DNA from 3 places in the Pantoea sp. PA1 genome. Region 2 is predicted to be linked to each of the others. Evidence: predicted binding sites of a transcription regulator. Region 2 holds the regulator's gene; each other region holds the start of a gene.
The links. Region 2 encodes CRP, which controls carbon source genes, mostly activating them, when cyclic AMP is high. Its sites were predicted from a motif close to ATGTGANNNNNNTCACAT; they were not measured.

Region 1 (6,348 bases), on a different contig from region 2:
GTTCGCACGGCGGGAATCGGCACCAGCGGGCCGAGAAAACGAGGTTCACGCTTGAGCAGGAAGAGGTCTGCCAGCGCACCCAGCCGGGCCCCCACTTCACGGAAGCGCACGCTAAGCATGTTCTTCGGCGAGGGCACGGCATAACACTGCGCCTGAATGCCCAGCTGCAGGGCGATGAAGAGCGCGCGCTCACAATGAAAACGCTGCGTGATGATAATGAAGTCGTTGGTATCAAAGACCTTACGGGTACGCACGATCGAATCCAGCGTGCGGAATCCGGCGTAGTCGAGCACGATATCGGCCGGATCGACGCCCGCTTTGATTAAATCACGGCGCATTGTCATCGGCTCGTTATAACTCTGCAGCGCATTATCCCCGCTCAGCAGCAGATAATTGACTTTACCGCTGTTGTAGGCGTTCAGCGCACCCTGCATACGATAGAGGTAATACTGATTGATCACGCCGGTGCGGTAATATTTTGCCGTTCCCAGTACCACGCCCACCTGACGATGCGGCAGAGAAGAGACATTTTCGTAGATGAAAGGCGCCGTTTTCCAGCTGATCCAGCGATCGAGGCCGAGCGCAGTTGCCACCATCAGTGAGATGATGAAAAGCAGACCAATGAAAACGCGTTTCAGCATGCGCCTGGAGACTCGGTATCAGAATGTTGAGATGGCACAAGGCTACTTGAGGCGTCGCAGCGAAGCAAGTTACTGCCGGCTGGCTGTGCGCTTTTTGAACACTGCCGGACCCTATCAGGTCCGGCAGGCTGAAGATTAAATCGAGGTACGGCGATAGTGACGGTACTGCGGTAGCCAGAAGTTGTTGGCAATAGCCTGTGACAACACATCTTCTGAGGTCACCACGGCAACGCCCGCCAGCTGAGCGGCTTTACCCACTTCCATCGCAATGATCTTCGACACGCCCTGAATATCTTTGATCTCGGGCAGTACCGGGCCTTCGCCTTCGTTGACCAGCGGAGAGCAGTCAGCCAGTGCGCGGCTGGCGGTCATCAGCATGCTGTCGGTGACGCGGCTGGCGCCTGAGGCAATCACACCCAGACCAATTCCCGGGAAGATGTAGGAGTTGTTGCACTGCGCGATCGGGTAGGTTTTACCGTTCCAGCTTACTGGCGAGAACGGGCTGCCGGTGGCGACCAGTGCTGCACCGTCAGTCCAGGCGATGATATCGGCTGGCGTCGCCTCCACGCGTGATGTCGGGTTCGACAGTGGCATCACGATAGGGCGCTTACAGTGCTTGTGCATCTCACGGATGATCTCTTCGGTGAACAGACCCGGCTGACCGGAGACACCAATCAGGATATCGGGCTGTGCATTGCGCACTACGTCCAGCAGCGAGATTGCGTCGCTGGCGACATCCCAGTTCTGCAGGTTTTCGCTCTTCTGCACCAGCTTGCTCTGGAAATCGAGCAGGTTAGGCAGTTTGTCAGTGAGCAGACCAAAACGATCCACCATCATCACCCGGCTACGCGCTTCGTCGTCGCTCAGACCTTCAGATTTCATCTGCGCAATGATCTGCTCAGCGATACCACAACCCGCGGAACCGGCTCCCAGGAAGACCACTTTCTGCTCGCACAGACGGCTGCCGGCTGCTCGGCTGGCGGCGATCAGCGTGCCGACGGTGACGGCGGCAGTGCCCTGGATATCATCATTGAAGCAGCAGATCTCTTCGCGATAGCGGTTCAGCAGCGGCATCGCGTTCTTCTGGGCGAAATCTTCGAACTGCAACAGCACTTTCGGCCAGCGGCGCTTAACGGCCTGAATGAACTCATTGACGAAGGCGTCATACTCTTCGCCGGTGATACGCGGATGACGCCAGCCCATATAGAGCGGGTCGTTCAGCAGCTGCTGGTTATTGGTGCCGACATCCAGCACGACCGGCAGGGTGTAAGCCGGGCTGATGCCGCCGCAGGCGGTATAGAGTGAAAGCTTACCAATCGGAATCCCCATTCCACCGATGCCCTGGTCGCCCAGACCCAGGATACGCTCGCCATCGGTCACCACAATCACCTTCACATTCTGTTTGGTGGCGTTCTGCAGCATATCTTCGATGCGATCGCGGTTCGGGTAGGAGATGAAAACGCCACGCGCACGACGGTAGATTTCAGAGAAGTGTTCGCAGGCTGCGCCGACGGTCGGGGTGTAGATGATGGGCATCATCTCTTCGAGATGGTTATCCAGCAGGCGGTAGAACAGCGTTTCGTTCGTGTCCTGGATGTTTCGCAGGTAGACGTGCTTATCGTTATTGTTTTTAAAGTCCTGGAACTGACGCCAGGCGCGCTTTGCCTGCTCTTCAATCGATTCCACCGCTTCAGGCAGCAGACCATTGAGGTTAAATTCGTTACGTTCTTCGAGGGTAAAGGCGCTGCCTTTGTTCAGCAGGGGAAATTCAAGCAAAATCGGGCCAGCATATGGGATATAAAGCGGGCGTTTACTTTCGTAGTCGAGTTCCATGCGGTGATGCTCCGGTTGCAGTGTTGTCTGGCGTCACGCCGGAAAGGTAGCGCCAGTTTTCTTACCCGTTATAGCTCAGACTGCAGGCCTGTAGCGGCAGGGTCACCGCTGCGGGAAAATTCACGACCGTGCTGCCATCCTGCAACCTGAATTATTCAGAGTAATTTGTCATGACGTGAATTCTGGCGCCAGATCCTATGAAATTTCCCGCAGAAGTACAGCGTTTGTTCATAAAAGCTCACAAAACTGTGGCCTTTCTGACAGCCGGTTATGCTTTGTTCAGCGTCACATGCAGCAGCTCACTGCAGCCAAATGTCTGCAGCGTGGCTTGCGTGGCGGCAAACTGGCTCAGCGTGGCATTTTCTGCTTCCGCTAATACCGCTCTTTTTATCTGACGGACATCGCCGCCCTGCATGTTCAGCCGCACCAGCGCCGCCTGAAGGGGCGGGAAGCTGGGATTAAACGCGGCGTTTTCCGCATAGCGGCCGGTGACAATCGAACCGCTTACGGTCAGAAGCGCAACCCCGGCGTGCGACTGGCTGTAGGGGGCGTGACTGGCATTGGCGGCGGCAACGGCAGCCTGCACCAGTTCGTCACCCGCAGCGACGTAGCCGTGATCAACGTGGTCCATCAGGAAAGTGCTGATGTCGAGGTCGCGCGGGCCAAACGCATCCGGCAGATAGTCAGCCAGTGTACTCACCGCGCGCTGCGGCAGGCTGATACGAATAGCGGTGCCGCTGTTCAGCTCGTTCATAAACTGGCGGCAGTGACCGCACGGCGTGTAGTTGACGGTGATGCTCTCCAGCTGCGGCTCGCCACACAGCCAGGCGTGGGTGATCGCGCTCTGCTCGGCGTGAACCGTCTGCTGCAGAGGGGCGCCGACAAACTCCATGTTCGCCCCGAAGTACCAGGCACCGCTGACGCCGCGGGCAATCGCGCCGACGTTGAAGTGGGAGACGGTGGCGACAGCGCAGGCCGCTGCCAGGGGCAGCAGCGCCAGCGCCAGCGTATCGGCGTCCATCTGCGTCTGTTGCTGCAGCGCAGCGACCTGGCTGGCGCTCAGTCGCGCCTCAAAGTCAGGATCGTCCAGCAGGGGAGCCAGCGCCGTTTGCAGCGTTGATGGCAATGCCTCAAAAGCGGAGAGGAAACGGGATTGCATGAGAGCCTCATTAAATTCAGCAGGGCGACGTGCCGGTCACCGGTTTATATGTGATCCAGGTCGCTCTGACAATGTAACCTGTGTTGCATGTTTCAACTTTGCGAGATCTCTCGCAAAGTTTTAGCCAAACCAGTGCAGCAGCAGCGGAAAAACAAAGGGGGCCAGCAGTGAGGTGATGATGCCGCAGATCACCAGCGCCAGCGAACTGAAGGCGCCCTCCTGAAAATCGAGTTCGGCTGCACGCGCCGTGCCGAGTGCATGTGACGCATTGCCAATCGCCAGACCGCGTGCGGCTTTAGACTTCACACCGAGCAGGTTCAGCACCATATGACCGAAGACCGCACCCAGCACCCCGGCGATCAGCACACAGATGGCGCTGATGGCCGGAATACCGTGCAATGAACCGGAGACGGCCATGGCAATCGGTGTGGTCACCGATTTCGGCACGATAGTGGCCGCAATTTCGGGCGTTGCCCCCAGCCAGAGCGCAATGGCCGTGCCCGAGGTCATGGCGGTCAGGCTGCCGATAAAGCAGACGCCGATAATGGATTTCCAGCGGGCGCGGATCTGATGGATCTGTTCATAGAGCGGCAGTGCCAGGGCCACCACCGCCGGTTGCAGCAGCTGATTGAGAATCTGGCTGCCAGCGAAATAGCGCGAGTAGGGCAGCTGCAACAGCAGCAGTATCGGAATAATTATCGCCATCGCGACCAGCAGCGGATTGAGCAGCGGGAGCTTCAGCCGTATTGCCAGTTTGCGCGCCAGGAAAAAGGCCGCCAGCGTCAGCGGCAGTGACCACCAGATTTCACTCATCGCCCGACTCCCCGGCCGGCTTCCGGCTGTGCAGCTTGTGGGCGCTCACGCCGACAATCGAGAGCACCAGCAGGGTGCTGACGACACAGGAGATCACGATAGGGCCAAACTGCGCGGTCAGGACATCGGTGTAGTTCATCACCCCGACGCTGATCGGCACAAACAGCAGGGCCATATAGCGAATCAGCAGATGACAGCCCGGTTTCACCCAGCTTACCGGCAGGATTTGCGACGCGAGCAGGGCAAACAGAATTAACATGCCGATAATGCTGCCGGGCAGGGTAATGGGCAGCAGCGAGGCGATGCCGATTCCGGCATACAGGCAGAGATAAATGATGATAAAGGCGCGCAGATAGCGCCCGCAGACAGACAGCACGGTGAGCATGGCAGGCTCCTGTTTTTACTGAGCTTCATCATACGCATTAACCGCTTAGCGTGCTAGCGATCACATTTATGCGCCGGAAAGCGGCAGGAGAGGAGGCCGCGTTCACCTGTGCAGGAAGAGAGCGTGCTTGACCGATATAAAAAAACCCTTCGCACCCGCAGAGGCGCAAAGGGTTTCAGTCCGGAACTGATTCCGTCAGCCGCGGGTTACTTAACCGGCATACCCGGTACCGCACCGCTATCCACGGAGAGCACGAAGAGATCTTTGCCGCCCGGTCCTGCTGACAGCACCATGCCTTCAGAGATGCCGAAGCGCATCTTACGTGGTGCGAGGTTGGCGACGATGATGGTCATTTTACCGACCAGCACTGACGGATCAGGGTAAGCGGCGCGGATGCCGGAGAAGATCTGACGCTTTTCCCCGCCCAGGTCAAGTTGCAGACGCAGCAGCTTGTCTGAGCCCTCAACCAGTTCCGCCTGCTCAATCAGCGCCACGCGCATATCCACTTTGGCGAAATCGTCGATGGTGATGGGCTCACCGACAGGTGAATCTGCCAGCGGGCCGCTTGCGGCCGGTGCAGCTGCGGCGGCAGCATCCTCTTTTGAGGCCGCAATCAGTCCCTCAACCTTCGCCATTTCAATGCGGCTGTAGAGCGCTTTAAACGGCGCGACCTGGTGATCCAGCAGCGGCTGGGCGATAGCATCCCAGCTCAGCTCGCACTTCAGGAAATCTTCGGCGCGTGCGCTCAGGGAAGGCAGCACCGGCTTCAGCCAGGTCATCAGGATGCGGAACAGGTTGATACCCATTGAGCAGATAGCCTGCAGGTCGGCATCGCGGCCTTCCTGCTTCGCCACCACCCATGGTGCCTGCTCATCGACATAGCGGTTAGCCAGGTCGGCCAGCGCCATGATCTCACGAATCGCACGGCTGAACTCACGGCTGGCCCAGGCTTCACCAATCTTCTCTGAGGCATCCACGAAGGTCTGATAAAGGGCCGGATCGGCCAGCTCAGCCGCCAGTTTGCCGTCAAAGCGTTTGGTGATAAAGCCCGCGTTACGTGACGCCAGATTAACCACTTTATTGACAATGTCGGCGTTCACGCGCTGAACAAAATCTTCCATGTTCAGGTCGATATCGTCGATGCGTGAAGAGAGTTTCGCCGCATAGTAATAGCGCAGGCTGTCGGCATCCAGATGCTGCAGCCAGGTGCTGGCCTTAATAAAGGTGCCACGCGACTTCGACATTTTTGCACCGTTGACGGTGACATAGCCGTGCACAAACAGGTTGTTTGGCTTGCGGAAGTTGCTGCCTTCCAGCATCGCGGGCCAGAACAGGCTGTGGAAATAGACGATATCTTTACCGATGAAGTGGTACAGCTCGGTGGTGGAGTCTTTACGCCAGAACTCGTCGAAGTCGATGTCGCCGCGCTTATCGCACAGGTTTTTGAACGAGCCCATATAGCCGATAGGCGCATCCAGCCAGACGTAGAAATATTTGCCCGGCGCACCCGGAATTTC
Region 2 (6,348 bases):
AGCTACACGCCTGGCCGGATACGCTGCCGGTCAACCTGGCGCAGCTGAAAGCCCTGCGGCGACTGCGTGATTTTGATGACGCGATCACGGCCCGTGCCCACGGGTTTGCGGATGCGACCGACTACTATCAGCGTGCCAGCGCCATGCCGTGGCTGAAGCAGGTCAAAACACCGCTGCTGATCATCCATGCGAAAGACGATCCCTTTATGAGCGATGAGGTGATCCCGCACAGCAGCCAATTATCTGCCACTATTACTTATCAACTGAGCCCACACGGCGGCCACGTCGGCTTTGTCGGTGGAACGTTACGTCAGCCCGAAATGTGGCTGGAACAGCGCATCCCCCAGTGGATCGCCCCTATTCTGGATAACTGATCGCGTGATTATTCCCTGGCAACAGGTCTCCCCGGAGACCCTCGAAAACCTGATTGAAACGTTTGTGCTGCGCGAAGGCACCGACTATGGCGAACAGGAGCGCAGCCTGGTCGACAAGGTCGCGGATGTGCGTCGGCAGCTGGAGTCTGGCGAAGTGGTGCTGGTGTGGTCGGAACTGCATGAGTCGGTCAATATTATGCCGCGCAAAGAATTTCGCGGCTGATGCACCGGCGGGCATTTCATGATAACAATGCTCATTGCCCGACCACACAGGGAGCTTTTCTATGTCTGCTCGTCATCCCATTATCGCGGTGACCGGTTCCAGCGGCGCAGGAACCACCACCACCAGCCTCGCGTTTCGCAAAATCTTCCAGCAGCTAAATCTGCATGCGGCGGAGCTGGAAGGCGACAGCTTTCACCGCTTTACCCGTCCTGAAATGGATATGGCGATTCGTAAAGCGCGCGATTTAGGACGTCACGTCAGCTATTTCGGCCCGGAGGCCAACGACTTTGGCCTGCTGGAGCAGAGTTTCAAAGAGTATGGTCAAAGCGGACAGGGCCAGTCGCGTAAATATCTGCACACCTATGATGAGGCGGTGCCGTGGAATCAGGTGCCTGGCACCTTTACGCCGTGGCAGCCGCTGCCGCAGGACACCGATATTCTGTTCTATGAAGGCCTGCATGGCGGCGTGGTCACCGCGCAGCATAACGTCGCAGAACAGGTGGATCTGCTGGTGGGCGTGGTGCCGATTGTTAACCTTGAATGGATTCAGAAGCTGGTGCGGGACACCAGCGAGCGCGGCCACTCCCGCGAGGCAGTGATGGATTCGGTAGTGCGGTCGATGGAGGATTACATCAACTTCATCACGCCTCAGTTCTCCCGCACCCATATTAACTTTCAGCGCGTGCCGACCGTGGATACCTCGAACCCGTTTGCCGCCCGCGCTATCCCGTCACTGGATGAGAGCTTTGTGGTGATCCACTTTCAGGGACTGGAGGATATCGACTTTCCCTATCTGCTGGCGATGCTGCAGGGGTCGTTTATCTCGCACATCAATACGCTGGTGGTGCCCGGCGGTAAAATGGGGCTGGCGATGGAGCTGATCATGGGGCCGCTGGTGAAGCGGCTGATGGAAGGTAAACGGATAGAGTAAGAGGTCAGCAAAAAACCCTCAGAGAGCAGATGCCTTTTGCAAAAATGTAAAACCGGTTTTTCTGCGGATTAAGGCTTACTGCTGAGCAGGCTTCAGGGAGAATACGCCTTTCGTAAAGACGCAAAACCGCCATTCCTGGCCCGCTATGCTTTGCTACAGGCGTATGCTCCCTTCACTTCATGTCCGGTAGCCGCATCCGGTTTCAGTAAGGCCGCTACAAACAAAACCTGCATACAAAGAATCTGACAGCAACACGAAAGCTCATCATGCAGGGAACCGGGTCAGAAGAGGAAAGCGTCCCGCCGCCCGGATAAAAACGCCGGGAGCGTTTTTGAACAACGCAACGCGTTGGCCCGGCTACGGGCGCACCTCAGGGATGAGGTGCGTAATCGCGCGGGCCGAGCGGCCATGGATTGGCTCAAGCGACTTTCCGATCTGACCCGGTTTCCTGCGCAGGCACGGCCTGACAGCGAACCACCACAAATCGATCCGACCCGGTTTTCTGCGCAGGCACAGTCTCAAAGTGAATTCCCCCATCCAGGCACGGCCTCACACCGGACTGCCAGCAACTTTAAAAAAACCTGCGGCTATTACAGCTCAACCACCTCATAGCTGTGCGTCATCGTCACCCCTTTCCCCAGCATGATGGCCACCGAGCAATATTTTTCAGCAGAAAGATCCACCGCGCGTGAGACCGCTTTATCCTGGAGTGCTTTGCCACTCACGATAAAATGCAGGTTGATGTGCGTAAAGATTCGCGGCGCCTCTTCACGACGTTCTGAGGTCAGTTTTACTTCACAATCAGCCACATCGTTGCGGCCTTTTTGCAGAATTGATACCACATCGATCGCGCTGCATCCGCCCGCCGCCATCAGCACCATCTCCATTGGGCTGGGCGCTTTATCCCCTGAATTGCCATCCATCAGGATCTGATGGCCGGAGGATGACTCACCAAGGAATGTCATCCCTTCTACCCATTTCACTCTTGCCTGCATGATTTTTGCTCCGGAATACGCTGTTTTGTCGCCAGAGTACGCTTTCGCCTGATAAACAGCAATCCAGAGAAATCCGCCCTTAGCTGAAGCGAGACAACAGAAGACAGTCGGCAAAAGCTGTGCTACAAACAGAGCTGAAAATATTTTTCGTCACCCGATGGCGAAGCCGGGAAGAATGATGCGCACTGCGCCTGATGCGGCCCGAATAATTTCCTGAAAAGGAAACGCTTGAAGCTTTCACCGCCTGACAGGGAAAACTGCCCCCTGTATTTTGGGCACGATTACAACAGAGGATAATAGCGAATGGTTCTCGGCAAACCGCAAACAGACCCTACACTCGAATGGTTCCTGTCCCATTGCCATATTCACAAGTATCCATCCAAAAGTACGCTGATTCACCAAGGTGAAAAAGCTGAAACGCTTTACTACATCGTGAAAGGTTCCGTCGCGGTTCTGATTAAAGATGAAGAAGGCAAAGAGATGATTCTTTCCTACCTGAATCAGGGGGATTTCATCGGCGAGCTTGGCCTGTTTGAAGAAGGTCAGGAGCGCAGCGCCTGGGTTCGTGCTAAAAGCGCGTGCGAAGTGGCGGAAATCTCCTACAAGAAATTCCGCCAGCTGATTCAGGTGAACCCTGACATCCTGATGCGACTCTCATCGCAGATGGCGCGTCGCCTGCAGGTGACGTCAGAAAAAGTGGGTAACCTCGCTTTCCTCGACGTGACCGGACGCATTGCACAGACTCTGCTTAATCTGGCGAAACAGCCAGATGCCATGACGCATCCCGACGGCATGCAAATTAAAATTACCCGTCAGGAAATTGGCCAGATTGTAGGTTGTTCACGCGAAACCGTGGGCCGTATTCTGAAGATGCTGGAAGATCAGAATCTGATCTCTGCACACGGTAAAACCATCGTCGTTTACGGCACCCGCTAATTCCTGTCATCCACGGCGTGATGTTCGCATCACGCCGTTATTGTTTGTGCTGAGCCGATGTGGCGTCGAATTATTTATCACCCTGAAGTGAACTATGCCCTGCGGCAAACGCTGGTGCTCTGCCTGCCGGTCGCGCTGGGCTGGCTGGCTGGCGACCTGCAAAAAGGTCTGCTGTTCTCGTTAGTCCCCGCCTGCTGCAACATTGCCGGTCTCGATACCCCGCATAAACGCTTCTTCAAACGTCTGATTGTGGGCGGCAGCCTGTTTGCGCTTGGCAGCTTCCTGATCCAGTGGCTTACCCTGCATGCGGTTCCGCTGCCGCTAATCCTGTTTGCGATGCCCCTGTTGCTGGGTGTCACCGGGGAGATCAGCCCGCTGCATGGCCGCCTGCTCTCCGGCACCCTCATCGCCGCTATTTTTACCCTGAGCCTGACGGGCCGCATGCCCATCTATGTGCCGCCGCTGCTCTATATCGGCGGCACCCTCTGGTATGGCGTGTTTAACTGGTTCTGGTTCTGGCTGTGGAAAGAGCAGCCGATGCGCGAAAGCCTGAGTCTGATCTACCGCGAGCTGGCGAACTACTGCGACGCCAAATATACCCTGCTGACGCAGCTGACCGATCCGGAGAAGGCGCTGCCGCCGCTGCTGGCTCGCCAGCAGAAAGTGGTCGATTTGATCAACACCTGTTATCAGCAGATGCATATGCTGTCGGCGAGCCGCGACAATAGCCATAAACGGCTGACGCGCGCCTTTCAGGTGGCGCTGGATCTGCAGGAGCACATCTCGGTCAGCCTGCACCGGCCGGAAGAGGTGCAGAAACTGGTTGAGCAGAGCCATGCTGAAGCGGTGATCCGCTGGAACGCCAAAACCATCTCAGCCCGGCTGCGGGTGCTGGCCGATACCATTCTCTACCACCAGTTAGCCGATCGTTTTGCGATGGATAAACAGCTTGGCGCGCTGGAGAAGATCGCCCGTCAGCATCCCGACAATCCGGTGGGCCACTTCTGCCTTTATCACTTCAACCGCATTGCGCGGGTGCTGCGCACCCAGAAACCGCTTTACCAGCGCGACCTGATGGCTGACCGCCAGCGCCGTCTGCCGCTGCTCCCGGCGCTGCGCAGCTACCTCTCATTTCGCTCCTCAGCGCTGCGCACTGCCGGTCGCTTTGCGGTCATGCTGATGCTGGGCAGCGCGCTGGCGCTCTTCTTCAACATCCCTAAGCCCTACTGGATTCTGATGACGATCATGTTCGTCAGCCAGAACGGCTACAGCGCCACCCGCGTCCGTATCCAGCACCGTGCGCTCGGCACCTTTGCCGGTCTGGTGGTCGCGGCGGCCACACTGCGTCTGGCGGTGCCGGAACCTGTCGTCCTGCTGGTGATGCTGGCGATTACCTTTATCAGCTATCGCTTTACCCGTCAGTTTTATGGCTGGTCGATGATTGGCTTTACGGTCACCGCGGTTTACTCGCTGCAGCTCCTCTCACTGAATGGCGCGCAGTTTCTGCTGCCGCGACTGATGGATACGCTGATGGGCTGTCTGATCGCCTTTGGCGGCATGATCTGGCTCTGGCCGCAGTGGCAGAGTGGCTTACTGCGGCAAAATGCCCATGACGCGCTGGAAACCTATCAGGATGCGCTGCGCCTCCTGCTGGGAGAGGAACAGGCACCCGGCAAACTGGCTTATCAGCGTGTGCAGGTGAATCAGGCGCACAATGCGCTGTTTAACTCGCTGAATCAGGCGATGCAGGAGCCGGGTTTCAACGCCCAGTATCTGAAAGATATGCGGCTCTGGGTCACGCACAGCCAGTTTATCGTCGAGCACATCAATGCGATGACCATTCTGGCGCGTGAGCACACCATGCTGACCCCCTCGCTGGCGGAACGTTACCTGCAATCCTGTGAGATCGCGCTGCAACGCTGTCAGCAGCGGCTGGAATATGAGGGTGCCAGTTCGCAGGTTAATCTGCTGGATGAGCTGGGGAATATCAGTGAAGGACCGGTAACGGTGGTGGAGCAGCATGTGCGACGCATTCTCGATCATCTCAGCGTCATGCACACCATCTCCTCGCTGGCGTGGAGCCAGCGACCACAACATGGCCGCTGGCTGATCAGACACTTACGGAAAAAATCCGCTAGCCGTTGAGCACTTTGCCGACAGCCGTGGCAAAGCGGCTCATGCCCTCTTCGATGTCAGCAGGCTCGATGATCAGCGACGGGGCAAAACGCATCACGTCGGTGCCGGCGACCAGCACCATCACGCCTTCAGCGGCCGCGGCATTGAGGATGTCGCGCGACCGTCCGGCATGCTGCGGTTTCAGCGCCGCGCCAATCAGCAGCCCCTTGCCGCGAATATCGCTGAACAGATCGTACTTCGCATCGATAGCCTGTAAGGCGGTCACAAAGTGCTGACGACGCGCCTCAACGCCTGACAGCACCTCTGGCGTATTGATGATATCGAGTGCGGTTTCGGCAATGGCACAGGCCAGCGGGTTGCCGCCGTAGGTGGTGCCATGCACGCCTGGCGCCATCGTCGAGGCGATCTCATTAGTGGTCAGCATGGCGCTGACCGGGAAACCGCCGCCCAGCGCTTTGGCTGAGGTCAGGATATCGGGCTGAACACCATAGTGCTCATAGGCGAACAGCTTGCCGCTGCGGCCCATACCGCTCTGCACTTCGTCCAGCACCAGCAGCGCCTGATGCTTATCGCACAGCTCACGCAGTCCCTGCATAAAGGCCTGCGTCGCGGGCATCACGCCGCCTTCGCCCTGAATCGGTTCCACCACAATGGCGCAGGTGTGATCGTCGATAACCGCTTTTACCGCCTCCAGGTCGTTGAACGGCACATGCACGATGTCCGCCGGTTTCGGGCCGAAGCCGTCTGAATATT
Region 3 (6,348 bases), on a different contig from region 2:
GGCGGGCCGACCTATCACTGGGTGCGCGAAGGCATCCATGCCGGTCGCAACATCATCAGTCAGGTGGATAAGATCACCACGCCGCTGCTGCTGTTACAGGCCAGCGAGGATCGGGTGGTCGATAACCGTTCGCAGGACCTGTTTTGTGCCGCGATGGCTGCGGCGGGTCATCCGTGTGAGGGCAACACGCCGCGGGTGATCAACGGCGCGCGTCATGAGATCCTGTTTGAAAAAGACGCGATGCGTGCCGAAGCGCTCCATGCAGTGGTCGACTTCTTTTCAGCGCATCACTGACGTTATTTATCCGACCGGCGAAAGCCGGCAGACTCCGATACCCGAGGTTTTCATGTACCACATCGTTGCATCCGACCTGGATGGCACGCTGCTTTCTCCCGAACATCGCCTGACCCCGTTTGCACGCGAAACGCTGCAGCAGCTGGTCGCCAGAGATATCCACTTCGTTTTCGCGACCGGCCGTCATCATATCGATGTCGGACAGATGCGCGACAGCCTGGCGATTCCGGCTTATATGATCACTTCAAACGGCGCGCGCGTTCACAACGCGGCGGGCGAACTGGTCTTCAGTCACAATCTGGATGCCGACATCGCCAGCGATCTGTTTGGCCTGCAATATCATCACAACGAAATCCTGACTCACGTCTACCGGGATGATGAGTGGTTTGTCAGCCGCTCAAGTCCGGCGGAACAGGATTACTTCCGCGAGTCGGTGTTCAATTATCAGGTCTATGAGCCAGGTCTGCTGCCAACCGATAACATCAGCAAAGTCTTCTTCACCTGCGAAAACCCTGAACATCTGATCCCGATGGAGCAGGCCATTGAAGCGCGCTGGGGTGACCGCGTTAACGTCAGCTTCTCATTACCCACTTGCCTGGAGGTCATGGCGGGCGGCGTGTCGAAGGGGCATGCGCTGGAAGCCGTGGCGAAGCAGCTGGGTCATTCGCTGCAAAGCTGTATCGCCTTTGGCGACGGCATGAACGATGTGGAGATGCTGAGCATGGCGGGCAAGGGCTGTATCATGCAGAACGCCCATCAGCGGCTGAAAGATACGCTGCCGGCGCTGGAAGTGATTGGATCGAATGCGGATGATGCGGTGCCGCAGACGCTGCGCGCACTCTACCTCGCATAAGCAGATGAATGAAAAGGGCCGGTTATCCGGCCCTTTTTTTATGCCGTCAGGCGATTTTCTGTTTGTGTCTGTGTTCGCTGACCATGGTCAGGAGCAGCAGAATAACGGCGAGCACGCAGCCTGCGATCATCACCAGGAAGCCGCCATCCCAGCCGAAGTAGTCGACGGTGTAACCGACAATAGCGCTGGCGGCCACCGACCCACCCAGGTAGCCGAACAGGCCGGTAAAGCCCGCTGCCGTTCCTGCCGCTTTTTTCGGGGCCAGCTCCAGCGCGTGCAGACCAATCAGCATCACTGGACCGTAGATCAGGAAGCCAATCACGATCATACAGGCCATATCAACGCCGGGGTTACCCGCCGGATTGAGCCAGTAGATGACGGTCGCGACGGTGACCAGCGTCATAAAGAACACCCCGGTCGCCCCCCGATTGCCGCGGAACACTTTATCCGACATCCAGCCGCAGAGCAGCGTCCCCGGTATCCCCGCATATTCATACAGGAAGTAGGCCCAGGAGGATTTATCCAGCGTGAAGTGTTTCACCTCTTTGAGATAGGTCGGAGACCAGTCGAGGATGCCGTAGCGCAGCAGATAGACAAACACGTTGGCCAGCGCGATGTACCACAGCAGCTTGTTCGGCAGCACGTACTTCATGAAGATCTGCTTTGCCGTCAGCTCCTCTTCATGGCTGGCATCGTAGTCGGGCGGATAGTCGTTTTTATACGCTTCAATCGGCGGCAGGCCACAGGATTGCGGGGTATCGCGCATCAGCGCAAAGGCCAGAATCGCAATGGCAATCGCGCCAAAAGCGGGCATGTAGAGCGCCGCTTTCCAGTCGTTAAACCACGCCATGCCCAGCAGAAACAGCAGCGGGGGGATACCGCCGCCCACATTATGGGCGCAGTTCCAGACCGAGACGATCCGGCCGCGCTCCTTCTGTGACCACCAGTGAACCATGGTGCGTCCGCACGGCGGCCAGCCCATCCCCTGAAACCAGCCGCAGATAAACAGCAGTACAAACATCACCATGATGCTGGAGGTCGCCCAGGGCACAAATCCCATGATCAGCATCACCGCCGCGGCCAGAATCAGGCCAGCCGGCAGGAAGACGCGCGGGTTTGAGCGGTCCGACACCGATCCCATGATGAATTTTGAAAAGCCGTAGGCGATGGAGATGCCCGACAGGGCAAACCCTAAATCGCCCCGCGAAAAACCCTGCTCGACCAGATAGGGCATCGCGAGCGCAAAGTTTTTTCTGACCAGATAGTAGGCGGCATAACCGAAGAAGATCCCGATGAAAATTTGCCAGCGCAGACGACGGTAGAGGGGATCGACACGATCCTCTGCCACCTGTGGCTGGCGTGGCGCAGGTTTAAAAATGCTCAGCATCAGTGAGGCCCTCCAGGGCACATTATGGTTTTTGAATTCCCGGCAGGTTGAAGCAGGAAAAGAGGAGAAAATGGCCATCCGATGTTCCATTTCGCGCAAAGAATAGTGTTAGTTGCGCAGCGTTACTGTGATGAATGACACATTTGTTACAGTTTTATTACAGTTGAGAGCGAAAGTGTTCACCTGATGGATCATTTCGCGCATTTTGTCTGGCGGAAAAGCGGTTCTGTCGACAGTTATGTCAGTCTGTGTAAACGGTGCGCTGCTTAAAGATTCTGATCGAATGTTTTATAGTCAGATGTCAACCAGATTTCACAGCCTGATGGCAGCACATTGTTTACACTGGCGGCCTGTTAATTTCAGGGTCATGACCGTGTTCTTATTAATTATTACCACTATTCTGTGGGCCTTTTCGTTCAGTCTGATTGGCGAATACCTTGCCGGGCAGGTGGACAGCTGGTTTTCCGTTCTGATGCGTCTGGCGCTGGCTGCGCTGGTCTTCCTGCCTTTCCTGCGCTGGCGCGGCTACCGCCCTTCAACGCTGCTGCTTTATATGCTGGTGGGGATGCTGCAGCTCGGGGTGATGTATCTGCTGAGTTTTGAAGCCTATCTCTATCTGAGCGTTTCAGAATTTCTGCTGTTTACGGTGATGACGCCGCTGTATGTGACGCTGATTTACGATCTGATCAGCCGTCGTCCGCTGCGCATCGGTTATGTGTTCAGTGCGCTGCTGGCGGTGGCCGGTGCGGCGATTATCCGTTATGACAAAGTCAGCGATCATTTCTGGTTCGGGCTGCTGTTAGTGCAGCTGGCAAACATCTGTTTTGCGGCGGGAATGGTTGGGTATAAGCGTCTGCAGGAGACCCGTCCGATGCCGCAGCACACCGCCTTCTCCTGGTTCTATCTGGGTGCGGTTGTGATTGCCGTGATCGCGTGGTGCGCCTGGGGTAATCCGCAGAAGTTGCCGACCACCTCCCTGCAGTGGGGCATTCTGATCTGGCTGGGCGTTGCGGCTTCCGGTCTGGGCTATTTTATGTGGAACTACGGTGCAACGCAGGTCGATGCCGGCACGCTGGGCATTATGAATAACATGCACGTTCCCGCCGGGCTGCTGGTGAATCTGGCAATCTGGCAGGAGAAACCGCACTGGCCGAGCTTTATTGCGGGTGCGCTGGTGATCCTCGCCTCGCTGTGGGTGCATAAGCGCTGGGTGGTGGGGCGTAGTAGCCGATCTTAAAGGAGAATCGTACCTAATCAGTAGCTGTGGGTCAGGTGAGGCCTCCCGGGCTGGCGCGTCCGATCGCGAAGGAATCTCACTTCCCTGTGGATCGGCCGGGCCATCCCTGGCCCGGACGCTTCGCTCTTCTGACGCGCCAGCCCATGAGGCGCAACAGCCTCATCGCTGTTAAATACATGGCTCAGCGCGAGCATGAAGGAGTGATGCAAGGGTAGTAAAGCCTGGAGGCGTGACAGCCTCATCGCTGTTAAATGCGTGGCTCAGTGCGAGCATGAAGGAGGGAATGGCAGGCCCGGTGCTGCTCTTGTCAAAGCCCTGATGAAGCGGGAGGGAAGGGGGGGCGCAGCTGAGGAGCAAAGCGTCCGAGCCAGGGATGGCGAGGCCGTGCTGCATGGATGCAGGCTTTCTTTGCGATCAGATGCGCCACCTCTGACCACGCAGGGGTCAGAAGCGATCAAAAATTAAGCCGGCTTATCACTCTTCGGACGCTGGATCATCGCCAGCCCTTTCAGGAAGTTACGCAGAATCTGATCGCCACACTCGCGGTAGTTCTTATGGTCAGGCTTGCGGAAAATCGCCCCTACTTCCGCCTGCGACACGGTAAAGTTTGCGCGCTTCAGCACGTCAGGAATGTCGGTCGTTTTCAGATCGAACGCGATACGCAGTTTCTTCATGAAGATGTTGTTATTCATTTTGCGCTCGATCGACGGGGCAGGCGCCTCTTCACTTTTACCACGACGGTAAAAAATCAGGCCATTCAGAAAATAACCCATCAGCACATCAGGGCAGGGACGGAACGCGGCGTCGTCATCTTTTTTCAGCCACGCCTGAACATCCGTCTCGGGTACCTCACATTCCGCCAGCGCAAAAATCTTCACCATTCCGGCATCGCTCAGATTAAGCATGTAGCGCACGCTGCGCAGAATATCGTTATTAGTCATGGTGAGATCTTCTCATGGTCAGTCGACAGGCTGCGCATTATAGGGGATTTTGCCAGCGTTCGCGCAGGTTTGTGCCCGACCGGTTACCGCTGCAACACCGCACCGGGCAGGGCAGCATCGCGCACAAACGGCAGATGCTCACAGGCGTGCTGACGGGCGAAACGGATAAAGGCTTCCAGCACCGGCTGCCGCTGTTCACCTTCGCGCACGGCGGCATAAAGACGACTCCAGAGCCCCTCACCCAGCGTGCGGGTCACGACCAGACCCTGCTTCTCAAAACTCTCCACCACCCAGTGCGGCAGCGCCGCGATACCCATGCGCGCGGAAACCATCTGAATCATCAGCAGGGTGTTATCGACGCTTTTCAGCGCCGGGCTGACGCCAGCAGGCTGCAGGAAGTGACGCCAGATATCCAGACGCTGACGCTGTACCGGATAGATCATCAACACCTCATCAGCCAGATCTTCCGGGGCAATCTGCTCCACCTGGGCCAGAGGATGATCCGTTGCCAGCACCAGCCGCACTTCATAATCAAACATCGGGGAGTAGAACAGGCCGGAGCGCGCCAGAATATCGGAGGTCAGCACCACATCCAGCTCACCCTGCTGCAGAGCGGGCTGAGGATCAAAGGTCACGCCCGATTTGAAATCCATCACCACCTGCGGCCAGCTCTGACGGAATTTATCCAGTGCGGGGGTCAGCCACTGAATACAGCTATGACACTCGATCGCCACCCGCAGCGTGGTCTGATGCGGCTCATGGCACGCCTGCAGGGCGTGCTGGATCTGCGGCAACACCTGCTCTGCCAGCTGCAGCAGAATATCGCCCTGCGGCGTAAACCGCAGCGGCTGACTTTTACGCACGAACAGGCGGAATCCCAGCCGCTGCTCCAGGTCGCTGAACTGATGAGAGAGCGCCGATTGCGTCTGGTGAAGCTGGGCCGCCGCCGCCGCCAGCGATCCCGTATTGCGCAGAGCCTGAAGCGTCCGCAGGTGCTTGAGTTCAATCATGAGGGTCCTTCACATCGAAAATGAACATATTGCGCTTGAGCCACATACAGTACCCGCAGATTATAGCAGTGTAAACATCTGGACGGCTAAACCTCTCTGGCTGCCTGTAAAAGCCAGCGTGAAAGATTATCTGGAGAACAGCACATGACTATTCTGAACCACACCCTCGGCTTTCCCCGTATTGGCCTGCGCCGGGAACTGAAAAAAGCACTGGAGCAGTACTGGGCGGGTGATATTTCGCAGCAGGACTTACTGGCGGTGGGCCGTGAACTGCGCGCCCGCCACTGGCAACAGCAGAAAGCGGCGGGTGTCGATCTGCTGCCGGTCGGCGATTTCGCCTGGTACGATCATGTGCTGACCACCAGCCTGATGCTGGGCAACGTGCCCGCACGCCATCAGAACCCGGAGGGCAGCGTTGACCTGGACACCCTGTTCCGCCTGGGCCGCGGTCGAGCCCCCAGCGGGGAACCCGCCGCCGCGGCAGAGATGACCAAATGGTTTAACACCAACTATCACTACATGGTGCCGGAATTTACCCGGGGACAGCGGTTTAAACTGACCTGGACTCAGCTGCTGGACGAGGTCGATGAGGCGCTGGCGCTGGGTCACAACATCAAGCCGGTGCT

Region 1: cdd (cytidine deaminase) is a predicted target of CRP. The motif match lies at 3,682-3,699, and genes of this name have one in related genera.
Region 3: glpT (glycerol-3-phosphate transporter) is a predicted target of CRP. The motif match lies at 2,660-2,677, and genes of this name have one in related genera.

Annotation. Positions count from the first base shown of each region.
Region 1 covers NZ_JBXGEE010000001.1:1,807,133-1,813,480, reverse strand. Annotated here, with positions in the region: gene sanA (outer membrane permeability protein SanA) at 1-641, opposite strand, end outside; gene AC1V0D_RS08820 (NAD-dependent malic enzyme) at 777-2,474, opposite strand; gene cdd (cytidine deaminase) at 2,743-3,633, opposite strand; gene AC1V0D_RS08810 (CidB/LrgB family autolysis modulator) at 3,754-4,446, opposite strand; gene AC1V0D_RS08805 (CidA/LrgA family protein) at 4,439-4,831, opposite strand; gene metG (methionine--tRNA ligase) at 5,038-6,348, opposite strand, start outside.
Region 2 covers NZ_JBXGEE010000005.1:18,769-25,116, forward strand. Annotated here, with positions in the region: gene AC1V0D_RS17670 (hydrolase) at 1-374, shown strand, start outside; gene AC1V0D_RS17675 (YheU family protein) at 379-597, shown strand; gene AC1V0D_RS17680 (phosphoribulokinase) at 659-1,528, shown strand; gene AC1V0D_RS17685 (OsmC family protein) at 2,119-2,523, opposite strand; gene crp (cAMP-activated global transcriptional regulator CRP) at 2,827-3,459, shown strand; gene AC1V0D_RS17695 (YccS/YhfK family putative transporter) at 3,517-5,604, shown strand; gene argD (bifunctional acetylornithine/succinyldiaminopimelate transaminase) at 5,594-6,348, opposite strand, start outside.
Region 3 covers NZ_JBXGEE010000006.1:206,563-212,910, forward strand. Annotated here, with positions in the region: gene pldB (lysophospholipase L2) at 1-294, shown strand, start outside; gene yigL (sugar/pyridoxal phosphate phosphatase YigL) at 347-1,147, shown strand; gene glpT (glycerol-3-phosphate transporter) at 1,194-2,534, opposite strand; gene AC1V0D_RS19610 (carboxylate/amino acid/amine transporter) at 2,908-3,771, shown strand; gene AC1V0D_RS19615 (YehS family protein) at 4,233-4,712, opposite strand; gene metR (HTH-type transcriptional regulator MetR) at 4,796-5,722, opposite strand; gene metE (5-methyltetrahydropteroyltriglutamate--homocysteine S-methyltransferase) at 5,867-6,348, shown strand, end outside.